Regions from separate parts of the Gibbsiella quercinecans genome, predicted to be linked through region 2. Evidence: predicted binding sites of a transcription regulator. Region 2 holds the regulator's gene; each other region holds the start of a gene.
What was found. The regulator PurR, encoded in region 2, represses purine synthesis genes. The targets are predictions, from matches to a motif close to CANGCAAACGTTTGCNTG.

Region 1: ACN28Q_RS20740 (amino acid aminotransferase) is a predicted target of PurR. The motif match lies at 3,663-3,680, and genes of this name have one in related genera.
Region 3: carA (glutamine-hydrolyzing carbamoyl-phosphate synthase small subunit) is a predicted target of PurR. The motif match lies at 4,153-4,170, and genes of this name have one in related genera.

What each region holds. Positions count from the first base shown of each region.
Region 1 covers NZ_CP014136.1:4,552,138-4,559,798, forward strand. Annotated here, with positions in the region: gene ldtD (L,D-transpeptidase) at 1-902, shown strand, start outside; gene mepK (peptidoglycan L,D-endopeptidase MepK) at 1,084-1,632, shown strand; gene ACN28Q_RS20735 (MBL fold metallo-hydrolase) at 1,693-2,340, shown strand; gene ACN28Q_RS20740 (amino acid aminotransferase) at 2,408-3,598, opposite strand; gene ompC (porin OmpC) at 3,847-4,950, opposite strand; gene asnS (asparagine--tRNA ligase) at 5,250-6,650, opposite strand; gene pncB (nicotinate phosphoribosyltransferase) at 6,856-7,661, opposite strand, start outside.
Region 2 covers NZ_CP014136.1:5,234,725-5,242,385, forward strand. Annotated here, with positions in the region: gene cfa (cyclopropane fatty acyl phospholipid synthase) at 1-151, opposite strand, end outside; gene punC (purine nucleoside transporter PunC) at 718-1,923, opposite strand; gene punR (DNA-binding transcriptional activator PunR) at 2,046-2,987, shown strand; gene purR (HTH-type transcriptional repressor PurR) at 2,984-4,009, opposite strand; gene cydH (cytochrome bd-I oxidase subunit CydH) at 4,413-4,502, shown strand; gene tnpA (IS200/IS605 family transposase) at 4,690-5,148, shown strand; gene sodB (superoxide dismutase [Fe]) at 5,269-5,847, opposite strand; gene ACN28Q_RS23805 (C40 family peptidase) at 6,070-6,885, opposite strand; gene ACN28Q_RS23810 (Grx4 family monothiol glutaredoxin) at 7,381-7,661, shown strand, end outside.
Region 3 covers NZ_CP014136.1:1,924,869-1,932,529, forward strand. Annotated here, with positions in the region: gene carB (carbamoyl-phosphate synthase large subunit) at 1-2,763, opposite strand, end outside; gene carA (glutamine-hydrolyzing carbamoyl-phosphate synthase small subunit) at 2,781-3,929, opposite strand; gene dapB (4-hydroxy-tetrahydrodipicolinate reductase) at 4,402-5,223, opposite strand; gene ispH (4-hydroxy-3-methylbut-2-enyl diphosphate reductase) at 5,540-6,493, opposite strand; gene fkpB (FKBP-type peptidyl-prolyl cis-trans isomerase) at 6,474-6,944, opposite strand; gene lspA (signal peptidase II) at 6,946-7,452, opposite strand; gene ileS (isoleucine--tRNA ligase) at 7,452-7,661, opposite strand, start outside.

The DNA.
Region 1 (7,661 bases), 680 kb from region 2:
ATACTGGCGATCTGGTGGAGGGGATAAAACGTTTCCAAAAATGGCAGGGCCTGAGCGACGACGGCGTTATCGGCGCGCGTACGCGCGAGTGGCTGAATGTGTCGCCCAACATGCGCGCTTCTCTGCTGGCCTTGAATATCCAACGTTTGCGTATTCTACCCAACAGTGTCAATACCGGCATTATGGTGAACATCCCTAACTATTCGCTGACTTACTACCAAAATGGTAATGAGGTGTTGTCATCCCGGGTTATTGTCGGCCGGCCAAGCCGCAAAACACCGATGATGAGCAGCGTGCTTAATAACGTGGTGATGAATCCGCCGTGGAATGTGCCGACGACGCTGGTGCGTGAGGATATCGTGCCGAAAGCGATGCGTGACGCCAGCTATTTCCAGAAACACGGTTATACATTGTTGTCGGGCTGGAGCAGCGATGCAACGGTGATCGATCCGGCGATGATTGACTGGAACACGGTTTCCGCCCGTAATTTCCCGTATCGCATCCGCCAGGCGCCGGGCACCAATAACTCGCTGGGGCGTTTCAAATTCAATATGCCAAGCTCTGATGCCATTTATTTGCACGATACGCCGAATCATGCGCTGTTTCAGAAAGACATTCGGGCACTCAGTTCCGGCTGTGTGCGTGTGAATAAAGCGTCTGATTTGGCGAATATGCTGCTGCAGGATGCGGGCTGGAATGATTCCCGCGTCTCTTCGACCCTGAAGGGCGGCAACACGACATACGTCAATATTCGCCAGCATATTCCGGTCAAATTGTATTATTTAACAGCCTGGGTTTCTGATGATGGAAAGCCACAATTTCGTACAGATATTTACAATTATGACGATACGGTGAGATCTGGCGCGCAAATTTTGGCTCAGGCAGAAAAATTACTGCAGTAAATGCAGTAATTCTAAATAAATAACGGTCAGAATATTTGGCCATCCTGCGGGCAGGTATTTGCTTTCTGCCCGCAAACCACGCGGCACACGGGTTGACTCAACCCGGCCGGGCGGTTATGGTTCGGGTAGTGCGCTTTTCTGTGCATATTTTTCCGATATTCTTTCCGGGTCTGACAGAAACATGGACAACATCGATCATCACCGCCGTAGATGGCTGGCGTTGGGTAGCGCCGCCTTGGGGTTAGCGCTGCTGCCAGAGCAGGCGTTTGCCAGTTTATCCACCTCTCGTCCGCGTATTTTGGTGGTCAATAACCTGAATACGGGGGAATCACTTAAGGCCGAGTTTTTCGACGGGAAAAATTACAATAGCGATGAGTTAGCTCGCCTTAACCATTTGTTCCGTGATTACCGTGCGAATAAAATCAAATCAATTGATCCGCGTTTATTTGATCATCTCTATCGCCTGCAAGGCATGTTAGGCACTCATAAGCCAATTCAATTAATTTCGGGTTATCGTTCCCTGGCTACCAATAATGAACTGCGTGGGCACAGCCGCGGTGTGGCAAAACAAAGTTATCACACCAAAGGGCAGGCGATGGATTTTCATATTGAAGGTATTCAGCTAAGCAATATCCGTAAAGCGGCGTTAAAAATGCGCGCCGGCGGCGTAGGATATTATCCGCGTAGCAATTTTGTGCATATAGACACCGGGCCGGTCAGAACCTGGTAACCCGCAATCTGTTCCGGTAAGCTGTATGGTTACGCCGCAATGTGATTGTTATGGAGCCTTATGAAATACCAGATTATTCCCGTCACCGCGTTCAGCCAGAACTGTACCCTGATTTGGTGTGACAAAACCGGGCAGGCCGCATTGGTGGATCCCGGTGGTGAAGCGGAAAAACTGAAAGCCGAGGTCGCTCGCCAGGGCGTCACCGTTGGGCAGATTTTGCTGACTCACGGCCATCTGGATCACGTGGGTGCGGCGGCAGAGCTGGCCCAGCACTATCAGGTGCCGATTATCGGCCCGGATAAGGAAGATGCCTTCTGGCTTGACGGCCTGCCGGCACAGAGCCGCATGTTCGGCCTGGAGGAGTGTGAACCCTTGACCCCGACCAAATGGTTGCAGGAAGGGGATAGCGTGCAGGTCGGGGAAATGACGCTGCAGGTGCTGCACTGCCCAGGGCATACGCCAGGCCATATCGTGTTTATCAACCAACAGGCACGCCTGGCGTTGGTGGGCGATGTGCTGTTCAATGGCGGCGTTGGGCGCAGCGACTTCCCGCGCGGCGACCACCAGGCGTTGATCAACGCGATCCGCACCAAACTGTTGCCGTTGGGGGATGACATGGCCTTTATTCCCGGCCACGGCCCTATGTCCACCTTTGGGCATGAACGCCAGACCAATCCGTTTCTGCGCGACGAACCTGCCATCTGGTAGTGGCAGGGCGTTGCAGAATAACAAAGGGGCGCTTCTGCGCCCCTTTGTTTTATCTATGCGTGCTGATTTATAGCACGGCGACGATGGCTTCGCACAGTGGCGCCATGTTGTCTGGCGTCATCCCGGCGACGTTGACGCGGCCGGAATTTACCGCATAGACGCCGAATTCCTCACGCAGGCGCAGCACCTGGTCTTTGGTCAAACCGCTGAATGAGAACATCCCATTTTGCTTGATGATAAAGCTGAAGTCCTGCTGGGCGCCTTTTTCCTGCAGCGTATTGACGAACAGTTGGCGCATACGCTGGATACGTTGGCGCATATCGGCCAGCTCCTGTTCCCACATCGCGCGCAGTGACTCATTGCTCAGGATAGTTGCAACGATAGCCGCACCGTGAGCCGGCGGGTTGGAATAGTTGGCGCGGATGCCGGCTTTAACCTGGCTGAATGCGCGCTCGGCCGTTTGTGCATCAGCAGCGACCAGCGTACAGGCGCCAACGCGTTCGTTGTACAGGCCAAAGTTTTTCGAATATGAACTGGAGACGATCAGTTCACTATGCTGCGCGGCGAAAATACGCAGCCCCTGAGCATCTTCTTCCAGGCCGTTGGCAAAGCCCTGGTAGGCGAAGTCAAACAGCGGCAGCCAGCCGTTGGCCGCGGCCAGATCGGACAGCGCTTGCCATTGTGCTTCGGTTGGATCGATACCTGTCGGGTTATGGCAGCACCCATGGAGAACCACCACGTCGCCGGCCTGCGCCTGTTTCAGGCTGTTAACCAGACCGTCAAAATCCAACGCATGATTGGCCGCGTCGTAATAGTCATACTCCACTACCTCAAGGCCCGCCGCGTTGAAGATGTTTTTATGATTTGGCCAGCTTGGGTTGCTGATCCACACGCGTTTGGCACCGGTTTGCGTAGCGATAAAGTCTGCCGCCACGCGCAAGCCGCCGGTACCGCCAGGGGTTTGCGCCGTGCGCGCACGTTGTTCGGCAATAATTGTGCTGTCTTTGCCGAACAGCAATGCCTGGGTGCACGCTGCGAATGCGGGAATGCCTTCGATACCGAGGTAGCTTTTGGTGGTTTCATTTTCCAGCAGATATTGTTCAGCTTTTTTTACGCTGGTCAGCACCGGTGTTTTACCCGTTTCATCTTTATAAACGCCGATCCCGAGGTTGATTTTATTAGGGCGGGCGTCCGCGCGGAAAGTTTCGGCGAGACCCAGAATCGGGTCGGCCGGTGCAGCAGTGATTTTTTCAAACATTCAGATGCTTCCGTGGCCTAGAGTTAAGCAGTCAGAAGGTTCAGGGTAGCGCCAGTTATGCGCTTTGCCAACCGTTTGCGAGAAAAATACCTCGAACTTGTGACCGCGGCATAATCCGCAGGAAAAGGTGATGAAAGAGCAGGGATGAAAAGACGCAGAGGGGCAAAGGCAGCAAAAACAAAAACAGGGCCGTAGCCCTGTTTTTCACACCTGTGGCAGTAAACCGCCACTGTCAGGCGTTTAACAAATTAGAACTGGTAAACCAGGCCAACAGCCACGGTGTCGTCGGTGTTCAGACCCAGTGGGTTGTTGTTGTCCAGTTGGTTGATTTTGTAATCAACGTAGGTAGACATGTTTTTGTTGAATGCGTAGCTAACGCTAACGTCAACGTATTTGTACAGGTCAGCGTCGCCGATGCCTTCGATGTCTTTGCCTTTAGACTGAACGTAGGCCAGTGATGGGCGCAGGCCGAAATCAAACTGGTACTGAGCTACCAGTTCCAGGGTTTGGGCTTTGTTGGCAAAACCGCTTACATCATTGTTGTTAACAGTGCCAGAGAATGGCGTTGCGTTACGGGTTTCGGTGTAGATAGTTGCCAGGTACAGGTTGTTGGCGTCGTATTTCAGGCCAGCACCCCAGCTTTCAGCTTTATCACCCTGACCGTAAGCCAGCGAATTTTGGGCTAATGAACGTTTTGAACTGCTGTAAGAGGCTACTGCGCCAATGCCCAGGCCGAAATCGTAGGAAGCAGACAAACCGTAGCCATCGCCGTTGGATTTCTGAGCGCTGCGGCCTGTTGGGCCGTTGTTGCTGCTTTCATTGTTAGCGCCCTGATATTGCAGAGCAAAGTTCAGGCCGTCGACCAGACCGAAGAAGTTGGTGTTACGGTAGGTTGCTACGCCGTTGGTACGGCCAGACATAAAGACGTCAGTGTAAGCTGAATCGCCACCAAACTCAGCCAGAACGTCAGTATAACCAACTACATCGTAGAATACGCCGTAGTTACGGCCGTAGTCGAGTGAACCGTAGTCGCCGAATTTCAGGCCTGCAAAGCCCAGACGGGTTTTGGTGCCTTCGGTGCCTTCAGATTCAGTGTGGTTCGCCTGAACGTTGTATTCCCACTGGCCGTAACCGGTCAGTTGGTCGGTAATTTGGGTTTCACCTTTGAAGCCAAAACGGACGTAAGACTGGTCGCCGTCTGCGCTGTTATCTTTAGAGAAGTAGTGCAGGCCGTCAACTTTACCGTACAGATCCAGTTTGTTGCCGTCTTTGTTATAGATTTCTGCTGCGTTAGCAGCACCAGCCGCTAACAGAGCCGGGATTACCACTGCAAGAATGTTGCGCTTCATCATTATTACCCTCATTGGTGTTATTCGGACACCTTGCCACTGCCGCCAATAATTCTTGGGAACTATTGTAGATAGTTTGGTGTCGTCCTGTGTCTGCACGCAGTGTTCCATTCAAAGCCGGGTTAATCTAGAGCGAAAATGCTACTAATATCCTAATCCGGTTTCAAAAAGAAAAATGCTGTAACAGAATGTAAAAATAAGGGAACTTTGTGATGAAAGTCAAGTATAGAAAATGCGAAAGGCCAGCTGAGCTGGCCTTTATTTTGTAACTAAAAGGTATGTTGTCTGTTTGGTTTTAGCAATCAGAACGTTGCGTTTCGCGGCGTACGTGGGAAAGGAATCACGTCTCGCACGTTTTGCACACCGGTAACATAAGCAACCAGGCGCTCAAAGCCCAAACCAAAGCCTGAATGAGGAACCGTGCCGTAACGGCGCAAATCGCGGTACCACCAATAATCTTCTTTGTTCAGGCCCATCTCTTCCATGCGGCTATCTAACACCGCCAGGCGTTCTTCACGCTGAGAACCGCCAATGATCTCGCCGATGCCAGGTGCCAAAACGTCCATTGCCGCCACGGTTTTGCCGTCTTCGTTCATACGCATATAAAACGCTTTAATATCTTTCGGGTAGTTTTTCACTACCACCGGCGCTTTAAAGTGTTGCTCCGCCAGATAGCGTTCATGTTCAGAAGAAAGATCGATGCCCCAGGATACCGGGTTCTCGAATTTTTGGCCGGAAGCCAACAAAATCTCAACGGCTTCGGTGTAGTCCACCTGGGCGAAATCAGAAGAAACAAAGCGCGACAAACGTTCAACGGCATCTTTATCCACGCGCTCGGCAAAGAACTGCATATCATCAGCACGTTCATTCAGCACGGCCTGGAAGACATATTTCAGCAGATTTTCCGCCAGCCCGGCGATGTCTTCCAGCGTGGCGAAGGCGACTTCAGGCTCGATCATCCAAAACTCCGCCAGGTGGCGGCTGGTGTTGGAGTTTTCGGCACGGAAGGTCGGGCCAAAGGTGTAAATTTTAGACAGCGCGCAGGCATAGGCTTCACCGTTCAACTGGCCGGATACGGTCAGGAACGCTTCTTTGCCGAAGAAATCCTCGCTGAAGTCAACGGCGCCTTTATCGTCACGCGGCAGGTTTTGCAGATCCAGCGTAGAAACGCGGAACATTTCGCCGGCGCCTTCGGTATCAGAGGCGGTGATCAACGGGGTGGATACCCAGAAGTAACCATTTTCATGGAAGAAACGGTGAATAGCCTGGGCCAGCGTGTGGCGCACACGGGCCACTGCGCCGATCAGGTTGGTGCGTGGGCGCAAGTGGGCGACTTCGCGCAGGTATTCGATGCTGTGGCGTTTGGCCGCCATCGGGTAGGTATCCGGATCGTCAACCATACCGACGACTTTTACCGCGGTTGCCTGTAGCTCAAAGCTTTGGCCGCCACCGGGTGAGGCCACGACTTTACCGCTGACTTCCACGGAGCAGCCGGTGGTCAGATGCAGCACTTCATCCTGGTAATTGGGCAGAGAATTATTAACAACGGCCTGTAACGGATTAAAGCAGGAGCCGTCATAAACGGCGAGGAAGGAGATACCAGCTTTAGAATCTCTCCGGGTACGTACCCAACCGCGCACCGTGACTTCACTGTCAACCGGGGCACGGCCTTGCAGTACGTCGACTACAGGCACTACGCTCATAGATTTCTCTCTTTATAGGTTTTTGGTTCAGGAATAGCTAACAACCCCATAGTATGGGAGCCTCACTATGTTACTTGCCGCGGTGCAGAGCACAAGTAGAAATCGCCAAATCGGTGCAACATTTCGCATGCCCGTGCAGGGCAAATGAGCACAGCTATATAAAGGAAGTGAAAAGCCGGCGTGCGGGTGCCGCCGGCTGGGGGGATCAACTGGCTTTCTTCACCAACGGCAGATCAAAGGCTTTACGCAACGCCTTGACGAAGGCTTTGTCCTGGCAGATGGTTTTCCCCGGGCTGTCCGACAGTTTGGCCACCGGTTTGCCTTTGCATTCCACCAGCTTAATGACGATATTCAGCGGTTTCACGCCGGGGATATCGCAGGTCAGGTGGGTGCCGATACCAAACACCAGGTTGACGCGCCGATCGAAATGGCGGTAAAGCGCCAGCGCCTTGTCCAGATCCAGGTTGTCGGAGAACACCAGCGTTTTATTCAGTGGATCAATATCCAGTTTTTGATAATGGGCGATGGCTTTTTCGCCCCAGGCGAAAGGATCCCCCGAGTCATGGCGCAAGCCCTGATAGCGCTGGGCGAACTGTTGGCCAAAGTCGCGCAGGAACGCATCCATTGTGATGCAATCGGTGAGCGCAATCCCCAACTGGTCGGGATATTCATCCACCCACGCCTGCAGCGCCGCACGCTGGCTGTTGGCCAGCACTGGGCTGATTTGCTGATGGGCCTGGAACCATTCATGCGCCTGCGTGCCGACGGGCGTGAGCTGCAGTTGGTGCGCCAGATCGTAGTTGCTGGTGCCGATAAAATAAGGAAATTCCGCTTTCAGCGTACTGACGATGGCTTTTTGTACGCCGTGGGAAAAACGGCGGCGGGTACCGAAGTCCATCAGTTTAAAGCGCGAAATATCCAGATCGGCCGTCACCTGCTGGAAATGCTCCAGTTTGGTGCGCAGACGATCGGTTGCCATCTCTGTGGTCACCTGCGGTGAACGGTGGCGAT
Region 2 (7,661 bases):
GGACACGTTTAAAAAAATCAGGGTTTTTAACCTTGATATCGAAAGGTCGTGAGCCATTTATTGCAATACCGGCCATGCTGAGCATTTCATGGGCGATACGATACCATTGGTTATCCTGGATGCTCAGATCTTCTATACACGATGAACTCATAGCTTCTCCATTACCTTTCTTCTGACTTATGGCCCGCTTGAAATAGCTTAGCCAATTTTGCGGGCACATACGTAAACCTACGGAAAAAACCGCGGCGTCTGATATCCGACATGAGCAGAGGAAAACTTTAAGGAGACGCCCGGCGCAAGTGGGCGCAGGGGACACTCATCTTAAAAAACTGTGACGCAATACGCGAGCGCAGTAACTGCTAATAATAAAAGTTATGCAATAGCGTTATGCCCTTCATACTTCAGGTTGGCGGGGGGGGTGGCTTTGAAACGCCGAGAGATGAATGCGAGAGAGGCAGTCTCTCACCGCCGGCCAGCCGCTGGCGGACCCTGCGTTCCCGACGAATTTTTCACCGCAAAACAACGTGACTCACCCCTTCTGCGCCCGCGCTGTTTAAGCTCGCGTTGGCGCTTTTATCCTGCAACTTGAATTATTTGGGGGATAGCGAACTTATTCGCAATAAAGTATAGGCGCGCCAGGGCGGTTACTCAACTGTAAATCGCACCTGGCAAAAGTATTATCGAGTGATTATTAATAGTGATTATTAATAATGTTAATTATGAAAAAGCGTCGGCGCTAGCGCCGGTGGCACGCTCGCCTGGCTGCGGCTTATCGCGCTGGATAAAATAACCGAGCATCGCCAGCAACACGGTTGAAGCCATCACCGTCACGGTGGCAATCAGTGGGTTTGCAATAAAGGCTGAAACCAGCATGCTGGCAATGAAGCACAGCCCCAACTGCAGTGTGTTTTGCAACGCAGCCGCTTTACCGGTGCCGGTTGGGAAAGGCATCAGCGCGTTGGCAACCACGATCGGGTAAGTGGCCCCGTTCACCAGTGCCATCAGGCAGAAGGGCACCAGCAGGCTGGTCAACGTAGGCTGCGTGAGGGTTGCCACCAGATACAACGCGATCATACTCACGCCATAGGCTATCAGCAGCCATGGCAACAGCGCATTGCCGTTCAGGCGTTTGAGCGCGCTGCGGCAACCATATCCCCCCACTAAGAAAGCCAGAGTCTGGGGCATATAGCTTAAGCCAATGTCGCTTGGCGTATAGCCCATAGCGCTGAGAATAAACGGCGAACCGGTCAACCAGGCAAAGAAGCCGGCGGAGCAGGCGGCAAACACCATCACATTGCCGCTGAAAATGGGCGAACGCAGCAGTTGCAGAAAGCCGACTGGCGCCACGTTATCGCCGCTGGCTTGCGGTAAGCGGCGTTTATCCTTCAGCGCCAGGGTCGGCGCCAGTAATGCGACGGTAATGGCCAGTAAAACAGCGAAGATCGCCCGCCAGCCGATGTGGCTTAGCAGCCAGGCGCCCAGCAACGGTGCCAGGGCCGGCGATAATGCCACCAACGGCATAATGGTGGCGAAAATTTGGTTGGCCCGGCTACCCTGGTAGCGATCCACCACCAGCGCCTGCCAGCTCACCGCGGCTGAACACACGCCGATAGCCTGAATAAAGCGCAGACACCACAGTTGCAGCGCCGTTTGTACCCACAGCATGCCCAGGCAACCCAGGCCAAATAGCGTCAGGCCGATCAACAACACCGGTTTGCGCCCCAGTTTGTCGGACAGCGGCCCCCACAGCAGTTGAGCGAAGGCAAAACCGGCTAAAAAAATACTTAGGCTGGCGCTGATCGCACCAGCGGAAATTTGCAGTTCTTGTTGCATGACGCCAAAGGCCGGCAGATACATATCCGTCGCCTGGTAGCCCAGCATGCTTAGGCCGGAAAGGTAAAAAAGTAGTCCAAAATTACGCATTTAATGCTCTCGTTAGTTCTTTATGCTAGAGGTTTTGCAGCGGCGCCAGTCTAACCGGCTGGATCTTCGCTTGTGAAACGCTAATATTTGCAAGGTGCTATGAAAAAATTTGAAGGCAAAATATGTGGTCTGAATACTCACTTGAGGTGGTGGATGCCGTTGCGCGTACCGGCAGCTTTAGCGCCGCGGCGCAGGAGCTGCACCGGGTGCCTTCTGCGGTCAGCTATACGGTGCGCCAACTGGAGCAGTGGCTGGCGGTGCCGCTGTTTGAACGGCGCCACCGTGACGTTGAATTGACCCCGGCCGGGGCGCTATTTGTGCAGGAAGCACGCGTGGTTATAAAAAATATGCTCGATACGCGCCGCCGCTGCCAGCAGGTGGCCAACGGTTGGCGCGGGCAGTTGAAAATCGCGCTGGATATCATCGTTAAACCCCAGCGCAGCCGCCAATTGATCCTGGATTTTTATCGTCACTTTCCGGATGTGGAGCTGATGCTGTATCCCGAAGTGTTCAACGGCGTGTGGGACGCGCTGGCCGACGGGCGGGTGGATATGGCGATTGGCGCCACCCGTGCCGTACCGGTGGGCGGTGGTTTTAGTTTCCGCGATATGGGGTTTATGAACTGGCAGTGCGTGGTCAGCCCCGATCACCCATTGGCGCAATACGCTGGGCCGCTGCAGGACGATCAACTGCGCCAATTCCCGGCGCTGATGCTGGAGGATACCTCGCGCAACCTGCCCAAACGCGTGACCTGGGCGTTGAATAATCAGCGGCGGCTGGTGGTGCCGGATTGGGTATCGGCGATCGATTGCCTGCGCAGTGGATTATGCATGGGTATGGTGCCGGCCCACCGCGGGCGGCCATTGATCGCCAGCGGCGAACTGCACGAACTGCAACTGGAAGAGGCCTATCCGCCCAGTGCTTGCTGCCTGACCTGGCAGCAGCAGGCATTGGCGCCGGCGATGGCCTGGCTATTGGAGTATCTTGGCGATAGCGAAACGCTGAATCAAGAGTGGCTTAGCGAGCATACGCCGGGGGATGCATGCCCCGGCGTGTATGATTAACGGCGGTAGTCGATAAACGGGCCGTCGGCCACGGAGCGGCGTTCAACCAGCTTAGGGTGCACTTCAATCACTTGCGATGTTTCACGCTTGCTGATAATGCGGTCAAGCAACATGGCGAACGCCATCTCGCCCAGGCGCTCTTTCGGCTGGTGAATGGTCGTCAACGCCGGGCTAAAGTAGCGCGCATTGCGCACGTTGTCATAGCCAATGACGGAAATGTCTTGCGGCACCCGCAGGCCAAGTTCGTCCGCGGCGCAGATCGCCCCCATCGCCATAATGTCGCCCCCGCAAAACACGGCGGTCGGGCGGTGTTTTTGCGACAGTATCTGGTGCATGGCCTGGTAGCCGGATTCCGGCTCGAAATCCCCTTGCACAATCCACTCTTCGCGCACCTCTATATTGGCTTCCTGCAGCGCTTTCAGGAAGCCCTGGTGGCGGCCACCGCCGGTGTTGCGCGAAAGCTGGCCGGGGATAATGCCAATGTCGCGGTGCCCACGTTCGATCAGGTAACGGCCGGCCAGATAGCCGCCTTCAAAGGCGTTGTCCAGGATGGTGTCGGTGAAGTCGCCGCGCGCCGAGCCCCAGTCCATCACCACCATGGGAATATTACGGTAGTCTTCCAGCATGCCCAGCAGCTGCTCCGGGTATTCCGAGCACATCACTAGCAGGCCATCGACGCGTTTTTGCGCCAGCATCGCCAGGTAAGCGCGCTGTTTGTCCAGGTTATTATGGGAGTTGCACAAAATCAGCGTGTAGCCTTTGCTGTAACAGCTGTTTTCGACGGCTTCGATCACTTCGGCAAAGTAGGGGGCTTCGCTGGAGGTCGCCAGCAGGCCGATGGACTTGGTGTGGTTGACCTTCAGGCTGCGGGCCACGGCGCTTGGGGAATAATGCAGTTCCTTGATGGCTGCCCATACGGCCGCTTTGGTTTCTTCGGCGACGAAACGGGTTTTATTGATGACGTGGGAAACGGTGGTGGTGGAAACGCCCGCGCGTTTGGCCACATCTTTTATCGTTGCCATGTAAAGAATGACTCCTGGATTCGCATGTTACAGCATGTAAGCGCATTGTTAATCGTTTGCGTGCATATAACTCTCCTCAAAAAAGCGAAAACTGAGTTTTTAATGTGGAAGTCGTCAGCGCTTGGTGAGTGAGGGCTCTTTTGCCGGTGCACAGCAGTGAACTGCGAATTTTGGCCTATCTTGAGAAAAAGTGAAAGGGCTAATCAACATTAATCATGTTCCGCCGCCAGGCCAGGCGGGTTATTGCCGGCCCGGCAATAACGGCGCGTGCCGCCGACGGCACCCGCTGCGTCGCGGCGTTGTCATAGCACAAGATTTTATCTGTAAACTGTGGGAGAATCATTGACGTATTAATATAATGGCTTTTATGCTCGAACCAGCCAATCTGATAAGGAGTTTGTTGATGGATACCGATCTGAAGTTATCGCTGTTTACGACGGTGTGTGCGCTGGCGATGATTATTATCTTTAGCTTTACCGCTGTGATGCACTGATCCCCTGACATAAAAAAGGCGCAGCCTGGCTGCGCCTTTTGCTTGTCTATGGAAAACCCCCAGCTAGGCTGGGGGTTCCGGAAAGCTTTCAGCTTTAAGCCAGTTATTAAAACCCCTTTTGATTTGTTAAAACATCTTGCGGTCTGGCAACTGCAAAAGTTCAACAAGAAATCAAAAGGGGGTCCCAATGGGGGACGAAAAGAGCTTAGCGCACACCCGATGGAACTGTAAATATCACATAGTTTTTGCGCCAAAATACCGAAGACAAGCGTTCTACGGAGAGAAACGTCTGGCGATAGGCAGTATCTTAAGAAAGCTATGTGAGTGGAAAAATGTACGGATCCTGAAAGCTGAATGCTGCGCAGATCATATCCATATGCTTGTGGAAATCCCGCCCAAAATGAGCGTATCTGGCTTTATGGGATATCTGAAAGGGAAAAGCAGTCTGATGCTTTATGAGCAGTTTGGAGATCTGAAATTCAAATACAGAAACAGGGAGTTCTGGTGCCGGGGGTACTACGTAGATACGGTGGGGAAGAACACCGCGAAGATACAGGAATACATAAAGCACCAACTTGAAGAGGATAAAATGGGCGAGCAGTTATCGATCCCTTACCCGGGCAGCCCGTTTACGGGCCGTAAGTAACGGAGTCTGATGCAAATGTCAGATCGTATGCGCCTGTTAGGGCGCGGCTGGTAACAGAGCCTTATAGGCGCATCAGAAAAACCTCCGGCTATGCCGGAGGATATTTATTTTCCTGCCATTTTACGCCAGGTTTTCTGCCACAAATGCCCAGTTGACCAGCGCCCAGAAGTTTTCCAGGTAGTTGGGGCGTGCATTGCGGTAATCGATATAGTAGGCGTGTTCCCACACATCCACGGTCAGCAGCGGTTTGTCGTCACCGGTCAGCGGGGTTGCCGCGTTGGAGGTGTTGACGATAGCCAGGCTACCATCTGCTTTTTTCACCAGCCAGGTCCAGCCGGAACCGAAGTTGCCGATGGCAGACTTGGTGAATGCCTCTTTGAACTGGGCGAAAGAGCCGAAGGATTGGTTGATGGCATCAGCCACCGCGCCGCTAGGTTCACCGCCGCCTTGTGGCGACAGGCAGTGCCAATAGAAGGTGTGGTTCCATACCTGTGCGGCGTTGTTGAACACGCCGCCGCTGGCGGTTTTGATGATATCAACCAGGGATTTCCCTTCAAACTCGCTGCCTTTCACCAAATTGTTCAGGTTAACCACGTAGGTGTTATGGTGCTTGCCATAGTGGTATTCCAGCGTTTCGGCGGAAATGTGCGGCTCGAGGGCGTTTTTTGCATACGGTAATGCAGGTAATTCAAACGACATTGCTTTCTCCTTTTTATTTACAACGACTGCTTCGGCGGTGGCCGTAGTACTGGGTGCCGCCGCCGTAAAAGAGAGTTGTTATATTTTTTGTGTGGATATTAATCTTAACAACTTTGCCGGTGAAAAAAAGGTTTAAAGTGTGCTAACTGTCTGATTGATTAAAGCATCGGCAGGATCGGGATAACAATACGGCAGGCTTAAGGCGCCGGCCGTAGGAGGGGATTAGCGGATGGTGCTTGGCGTAACGACGCGGCGTGCGCCGATATAATGGTTTTGCCAGTAGTCATTATCCAACTGGCTGATGCGGATCTCTTCGCCGGTACGTGGCGACTGAATAAATTTGCCATTGCCCAAATAAACACCAACGTGATCGGCTGCGCCGCGGTTATTGATGCGGAAGAACACTAAATCGCCGCGTTCCAGCTCGCTGCGACTGATCGGCGCGGCATCGCGCAGGTGATACATTTCATTGGCGGTGCGCGGCATTTTTATCTTCACCACGTCTTTATAGGCGTAATAAATCAGGCCGCTGCAGTCAAAGCCGGTCATTGGCGATGCGCCCCCCCAGCGGTAGGGTTTCCCCATTTGATCCAACAGTTTTGCCATCGCGGTTTGTTTGGCATGCTGATAACGTTTTTTGTGGGCGGGGCTAAGTTTGAGCGGTTTTTCAGCGCCAAGCAGTTTGGCAGTTGCGATGCCGGCTTCGCGGTGCCGGCCGTAGCCTTTCTTGTAGCCCTTTTTCGGCGGCGTGACTTTTATTTTTGTTACGCGTTGCGTTTTGCTAACGCTTTTACGCAGGCGGGCGGTCTTTTTTTCGCTGTGCTGGGTTAATTCATGCTTTACTGTTTTTTGTGGGGCGGCCACTTTGGCTTTTTTACCGGCTTTGTCCTGCTTCTTTTTCTTGCGATCGTCAGCCCGGGCATCATTAACGTGGCTTTTTCGCTGCTCGGCAGAAACGCGAGCCTGTGGCGCAGCATGCGCCAGGTTGAAGAAGAGCATAGTAAAGAGCATCACAAAGAGCGTAAACAGTGAACGCATTTTGATATTACCAACCTTGGTCCCGAAGCTTGCCACAAAAGGATTACAGTATTCCCGATAATCGTCATATAAAACAGAGCAGAACCTAAAAATAATAATGCATATTGTGAGAAAAAGTTAATAGCCTTTAATACCCTTCATACTTCGCGCTGCAGGTGCGTTGATTTTGTACGTCAGGCCGCGCCCCTATGCGGCTGCGCGCAGTTGGCGCTTTTTCCGGCAACGCAAATTATTTGCTAAGGTAAGGCTAAAATGTGTCATTGGTATGTATAAAAAAACAACGTCAGGCCGCAGTAAAAATATAGTAGTGAAACGGGCTGATTAAAAATGTTATTCTGCGCGCATATTTCTACCGGAATGGCGTGACCTGTGCAGCACGAGCGGCGTCTGGATAATACCCTTGTTAAAGATGGTGTTTTCTTGCCCCGGTTCCAGCCGCTACAATAGTGAATGTGATGTAAGTTGTAGCCATTACGTGGCTTGAGGAAGCAATAAATGACGACGATTGAAAAAATTCAACAGCAGATTGCCGGCAATCCCATTCTGTTGTACATGAAAGGCTCGCCGAAACTGCCAAGCTGCGGTTTTTCCGCGCAGGCCGTCCAGGCGCTGTCTGCCTGTGGTGAACGTTTCGCCTATGTGGATATCCTGCAAAACCCGGATATCCGCGCTGAATTGCCGAAATATGCCAACTGGCCGACTTTCCCCCAGCTCTGGGTTGACGGCGAATTGGTTGGCGGCTGTGACATCATCATCGAAATGTACCAGCGCGGCGA
Region 3 (7,661 bases), 2.2 Mb from region 2:
GCCCACGCCCATCACTTCACCGGTGGACCGCATTTCCGGCCCCAGAATCGGATCGACGCCGGGGAATTTGTTGAACGGCAGCACCACTTCTTTCACCGAGTAGTACGGCGGGATGATTTCATGGGTCACGCCCTGTTCGGCCAGAGATTTACCCGCCATCACGCGTGCGGCCACTTTCGCCAGCGGCACGCCGGTCGCTTTGGACACGAACGGTACGGTACGCGCGGCGCGTGGGTTCACTTCGATCAGGTAAACTTCGTTAGCCTTCACCGCAAACTGCACGTTCATCAAGCCACGCACCTGCAGTTCGAACGCCAGTTTTTCCACCTGTTGGCGCATCACGTCCTGAATTTCCTGGCTTAGGGTATAAGCCGGCAGCGAGCAGGCAGAGTCACCGGAGTGCACGCCCGCCTGTTCGATATGCTCCATGATGCCGCCGATCAGCACGCGCTCACCGTCACAAATGGCGTCAACGTCCACTTCCACGGCGTCATCCAAGAAGCGATCCAGCAGTACCGGCGCATCGTTGGACACGCTGACCGCCGTCTGGAAGTAGCGGCGCAGGTCGATTTCGTCGTAGACGATTTCCATCGCGCGGCCGCCCAGCACGTATGATGGGCGCACCACCAGCGGATAGCCGATGCCCGCCGCCTTCTCCACGGCCTGCTCGATGGTCGCCACGGTGGCATTCGCCGGCTGTTTCAGCCCCAGGCGGTTCACCGCCTGCTGGAAACGCTCGCGGTCTTCCGCGCGGTCGATGGCATCCGGGCTGGTGCCGATCACCGGCACGCCGGCGGCCTCCAGTTCGCGGGCCAGTTTCAGCGGAGTCTGGCCGCCGTACTGCACGATCACCCCTTTCGGCTGCTCAATGCGCACGATTTCCAGCACGTCTTCCAGCGTCACTGGCTCGAAGTACAGGCGATCGGAGGTATCGTAGTCGGTGGAGACGGTTTCCGGGTTACAGTTGACCATGATGGTTTCATAACCGTCTTCCCGCAGCGCCAGCGAGGCATGAACGCAGCAGTAGTCAAATTCGATGCCCTGGCCGATACGGTTCGGGCCACCGCCCAGCACCATCACTTTCGGACGATCGTTGGTCGGGTTGGATTCGCACTCTTCTTCATAGGTGGAGTACATATAAGCGGTATCGGTGGCGAACTCCGCCGCACAGGTATCCACGCGTTTGTAGACCGGGTGCAGGCCGTAACCGTGGCGCAGTTTGCGGATCGCGCCTTCGGCAACGCCGGCCAGCTTGGCCAGGCGCGCATCGGCAAAGCCTTTGCGTTTCAGGGTATACAAGAAATCTGGCGTCAGGCCGTTGATGCCTTCCGCCGCCACTTGTTCTTCCAGGCGCACCAGTTCTTCAATCTGCACCAGGAACCAGCGGTCGATGTTGGTCAGGTTGAACACACCGTCAACCGACAGGCCGGCGCGGAAAGCGTCGGCAATGTACCAGATGCGCTCGGCGCCGGCGTCTTTCAGTTCGCGGCGGATTTTGGTCAGCGCTTCCGGATCGTCCAGGCTTACCTTCGGATCCAAACCGGTGGCGCCCACTTCCAGGCCACGCAGCGCTTTTTGCAGCGATTCCTGTTGGGTGCGGCCAATTGCCATCACTTCCCCGACCGACTTCATCTGTGTGGTCAGGCGATCGTTGGCGCCGGCGAATTTCTCGAAGTTAAAGCGTGGGATCTTGGTAACAACATAGTCGATAGACGGCTCAAAGGATGCCGGGGTACGGCCGCCGGTGATGTCGTTCATCAACTCGTCAAGGGTGTAGCCCACGGCCAGCTTGGCGGCGATTTTCGCAATCGGGAAGCCGGTCGCTTTCGATGCCAGCGCCGAGGAGCGTGACACGCGCGGGTTCATCTCAATCACGATCAGGCGGCCGGTTTTCGGGTTGACCGAGAACTGCACGTTGGAGCCGCCGGTTTCCACGCCGATCTCACGCAGCACCGCCATCGAGGCATTACGCATGATTTGGTATTCTTTGTCGGTCAGCGTCTGTGCTGGCGCTACGGTGATGGAGTCGCCGGTGTGGATGCCCATGGCATCGAAGTTTTCAATGGAGCAGACGATGATGCAGTTATCGTTCTTATCACGCACCACTTCCATTTCGTACTCTTTCCAGCCAATCAGCGATTCGTCGATCAGCAACTCTTTGGTCGGCGACAAATCCAGGCCGCGCTCACAGATCTCTTCGAACTCTTCACGGTTGTAGGCAATACCGCCGCCGGTGCCGCCCATGGTGAACGACGGGCGGATGATGCACGGGAAACCCACGTCGGCGGCAACCGCCAGCGCTTCTTCCATGGTATGTGCAATGCCTGAACGCGCAGTATCAAGCCCGATTTTTTTCATCGCAATATCAAAGCGACGACGGTCTTCGGCTTTATCAATCGCGTCCGCGGTCGCGCCAATCATGGTCACGCCGAACTCGGCCAGTACGCCCTTACTCTCCAGTTCCAGCGCACAGTTCAGCGCAGTTTGGCCGCCCATGGTCGGCAGCACGGCATCCGGGCGCTCTTTTTCGATGATTTTGCGCACCACTTCCCAGTGGATCGGCTCAATATAGGTTGCATCCGCCATTTCCGGATCGGTCATGATGGTCGCCGGGTTGGAGTTAACCAAAATGACGCGGTAGCCTTCTTCACGCAGCGCTTTACACGCCTGCGCACCTGAGTAGTCAAACTCACACGCCTGGCCGATAACAATCGGACCGGCGCCCAGGATCAGGATGCTTTTTATATCTGTACGTTTTGGCATTTCTCTTTTGCTCCTGATTAGTTGGCGTTGGAACGGTAAGTCTCAATCAGTTCGATGAAGTGATCGAACAGCGGCGCAGCATCGTGCGGCCCTGGGCTCGCCTCTGGGTGGCCCTGGAAGCTGAACGCCGGTTTATCCGTGCGGTGAATGCCCTGAACCGTATGGTCGAACAACGATTTGTGGGTGACGCGCAGGTTGGCCGGCAGGTTGTTTTCATCAACCGCAAACCCGTGGTTTTGCGCGGTGATCATCACACGGTTGGCGTCCAGATCCTTCACCGGATGGTTGCCGCCGTGGTGGCCCAGCTTCATCTTCACGGTGTTCGCACCGCTGGCCAGCGCCAGCAACTGGTGCCCCAGGCAGATACCGAATACCGGGATATCGGTTTCCAGGAACTGTTTGATGGCGGCGATGGCGTAATCACACGGCGCCGGATCGCCCGGGCCGTTGGACAGGAAAATACCGTCCGGATTCATCTTCAACACCTCTTCCGCCGGGGTTTGCGCCGGCACCACCGTCAAGCGGCAGCCGCGATCCACCAGCATGCGCAGGATGTTGCGCTTGGCGCCGTAATCATACGCCACCACGTGATAAGGCAACTCGCTCGCGGCGGTGTCTTCCGGCAGTTCGCCCTCCAGCCGCCAGCTCCCTTGCTGCCAGGTGTAGGTTTCGTTGGTCGTCACTTCCTTCGCCAGATCCATCCCTTTCAGGCCGGGGAAGGCTTTGGCCTGCGCCAGCGCCTGGGCGGCGTCCAGATTTTCGCCCGCGATGATGCAACCGTTCTGTGCGCCTTTCTCACGCAGCAGGCGGGTCAGCTTGCGGGTATCGATATCGGCAATAGCGACGATGTTGTTGCGCTTGAGATAGTCGGACAGCCCTTCTTCACTGCGGTAGTTGCTGGCAATCAGAGGCAGATCGCGGATAACCAGCCCTTGAGCATGAACCATTGAGGATTCTTCATCGGCGGCGTTGGTGCCGACATTGCCAATATGAGGATAAGTAAGAGTGACGATCTGGCGGGAGTAGGAAGGATCAGTGAGGATTTCTTGATAGCCGGTCATCGACGTATTGAAGACCACTTCCCCCACTGCCGTACCCTCTGCCCCGATGGCCCGACCGTGGAATTGGGTTCCGTCCTCCAGAACCAATAGCGCTGACTTAATCAAAACACCCTCCAAGGAATAATAAATCACAATATTTGCATATTAATTCAGATATCGCGATCTAAATCAATGCTAAAACTGCCTGAGAGGCTAATTTTTGGCAAATTGGGCGCATTTTAAAGATGAGTGCCTCTCTTGTCCACCCAATACGCCATTTTTTATCTTATTTTCACTCCCCTCAACGAATAATGGCGGCTTTAGCCATAAAAGTAGAGGGAAACCTGGGTAGTTAAACGGTTGCGAGCGATAATCGAGTGCAATCGTGCAACGAGGGGGTTAAAAGCGGGGGGCGATAGCAGCACGGCAGGGTAAACCGGCCATAAAAAAGGAATTTACAGATAAAAATAGCAACTTTATAAAAAAATTAATAATAAATTGGTATTTTATCAAATAAAAAAAATGGGCAATAAAAATATTGCCCTTTTATCATAGTTTTATGATAAACACAGCCACATCACAATGGCCTACTAAATCATTAAAGCTGGTCCAGACCGAGCACATCACGCATGTCAAACTGCCCTTTTCCCTGCTTAGACACCCAGGATGCTGCACGCACCGCGCCGTTGGCAAAAGTCATCCGGCTGGAGGCTTTATGGGTGATTTCCACACGCTCGCCAATGTCAGCAAACATCGCGGTATGCTCGCCCACGATGTCCCCGGCGCGAATGGTGGCGAAGCCAATGCTTTGCGGATCGCGTTCGCCGGTATAGCCTTCGCGCGCGTAAACCGCGCACTGCTTGAGATCGCGCCCCAGCGCATCGGCGATAGCCTCGCCCATCGCCAGCGCAGTGCCCGATGGCGCATCCACTTTATGGCGGTGGTGCGCTTCAATGATTTCGATATCGGTATAATCGCCCATCACCTTAGCCGCCTTTTCCAACAGCTTCAGCACCACGTTAACGCCAACGCTGAAGTTGGCGGCGAAGACGATGCCAATCTGTTGGGCCGCCTCTCTGATGGCAGCTTTGCCGGCGTCGTCGAAGCCGGTGGTGCCGATCACCATCGCTTTGTGGTGCGCCACACAAAACGCCAGGTGCTCCAGCGTGCCTTCCGGCCGGGTAAAGTCGATCAGAATGTCAAAATCATCCGCCACGCTGTCCAGGCTGGCGCTAACCGGCACCCCAAGCGCCCCTGCGCCGGCCAGTTCGCCAGCGTCCGTGCCAATCAGGCTTGAGCCGGGGCGTTCAAGCGCCGCGCCCAGCACTACGCCCTGCGCCTGTTGCACTGCCAGGATCAGTTGGCGCCCCATACGGCCACCGGCGCCTGCAATCGCAATGCGGATCTGTGAATCTGTCATACTTCTCTCTCTTTTTCCGTCGAAAGCCGTTATCCGGCTACAAAGGCCTAAACCCAATAGGTAAAATTCGTCACATTAGGTTAACTGCCCCATCCCGGCATCGCCAGAGGATTTAAATCATAATTAGAAAATTATGATATCCCGCCATTTTTATCAGCGATGCTATAAATTTTCGCCGCTGTGCTTGCCAAACCATACTGCATAGACAGCGTAAGGTTTTACATAATCATGCAGTTTTCCACTGCCGGCGATAAAAACGCCAACGGCAGATAGCAAAACGGGGAGCCTAAGCTCCCCGTTGCTGATTGCCACAGCGTCAATCGATCTGCCGGATATCCACCCGCAGCTCTTTTGGCACTTCAAACACGATGTTCTCTTCCCGGCCGCTGATTTCCAGCACCGATTTCCCGCCCATCGCCTTCAGACGGTTGATAACATCTTGCACCAGCACATCCGGTGCGGATGCGCCCGCGGTGACGCCGATGTGGGTGGTGTTTTTCAGCCAGGCTTCCTGAATGTCTTCCGCCGAATCGATCAGATACGCCGGTTTCCCCACGCGCTGCGCCAGTTCCGCCAGGCGGTTGGAGTTGGACGAGTTTTTCGACCCCACCACCAATACCACATCCGCATCCCCGGCCAGGCTGCGCACCGCTTCTTGGCGGTTGGTGGTGGCGTAACAGATATCATCCTTGCGTGGCCCCACAATCTTGGGGAAGCGCTGGCGCAGAGCGTCGATCACGTCGGAGGTATCATCAACCGACAGCGTGGTCTGCGTCATAAAGCACAGATTGTCTTCATGCTTCACCTGCAGCTTCCAGACATCGTCCGGCGACTCCACCAGGTACATCCCCCCTTCCGGGTTGTTGTACTGGCCCATGGTGCCTTCCACCTCCGGATGGCCGGCGTGGCCGATCAGAATGGCCTCTGTGCCCTTGCGGCTGGCGCGTGCCACTTCCATATGCACCTTGGTCACCAACGGGCAGGTGGCGTCGAACAGCATGGTCAGGCTACGCGCCTTCGCTTCGGCGCGCACCGCCTGGGAAACCCCATGCGCCGAGAAGATGAGGATTGAGCCATCCGGCACTTCGGCGATCTCTTCAATAAACACCGCGCCGCGTGCGCGCAGGCTATCCACCACATAGCGGTTATGCACCACCTCATGGCGCACGTAGATCGGCGCGCCGTAAATTTCCAGCGCGCGTTCCACGATACTGATCGCACGATCGACCCCGGCACAGAAACCACGGGGGTTAGCCAGCAAGATTTGCATGCGTCACCTCCTGCTGCGGATCAATCTCCAGTACCTCAAGCTCGAAGGTCACCGGGTGGCCCGCAAGTGGATGATTGAAATCAACGGTGACCGACTCTTCCGCCACTTCACGCACCACGCCCGGCATTTCACTGCCGTCGATTGCCGTGAACAGCATGATGGTGCCGACATCCGGCACGCCGGTGTCGGCAAAATCGCGCCGCAGGAAGAATTGGATCAGATCCGGGTTGTTCGCGCCGAAGGCATCTTCCGGCTGCAGGGTGAAGGTATTTTTATCACCGGCATGCAGCCCGATCAGCTGTTGCTCAAGCGCGTTGGACAGGCTGCCGTCGCCAAGGCGAAACAGCGCCGGTTTGCCGCTGCGGCGGGTTGATTCCGCCGTCGAGCCATCTTCCAGCGTCAGCGTAAAGTGCACCAGCACCGCGCTGCCGCTGTTAACCTGAGCCGTCATATCACTCACCTTTAGCCGCTGCGCGCTTGCTGGAAGGCAAGAACCCTTCCAGCACGATCATCGCCGCCCCGACGCAGATAAAGCTGTCTGCCAGATTAAAGGTCGGGTAGTGCCAGTTGCCTACGTAAAAATCGATGAAATCGACCACGAAGCCATGCCACAGACGATCTAACAGATTGCCCAGCGCGCCGCCGATAATAAACGCATACGCGATGTTGCTTAGCTTCTGCTGCGCGCCGTTTTTGTACAGCAGCACCAGCAGCGCCACAATAATCGCCACCGCAATGCCGGCAAAGAACCAGCGTTGCCAGCCGCCGTGATCGGCCAGGAAGCTAAACGCAGCGCCGTAGTTGCGCGCATAGTACAGGTTGAAGTAGGGAATCAACGGCTGGGACTGGCCCAGCACAAAATGATTCAGGATCCACTGTTTGCTGGCGAAATCCAGCACCAGTACCACCAGAACTACCCACAGCCACCGCAGGCCGGTCGAACAGATCGGTTTACTCATCAGGCAAATTTACGCTTCTCGCCGTCGCCGGCAACGTTGGTGACACAGCGGCCGCAGATATCTGCGTGTTCCGCCACCTGGCCAATATCCGTGGTGTAATGCCAGCAACGTGGGCATTTAGTCCCTTCTGCACTGCTAAAGACAATCTTCAGCCCTTTCAGCAGTTCACTTTGCTGCGCATCCGCCGGCGCCTGCGCCAACGGTGCCAC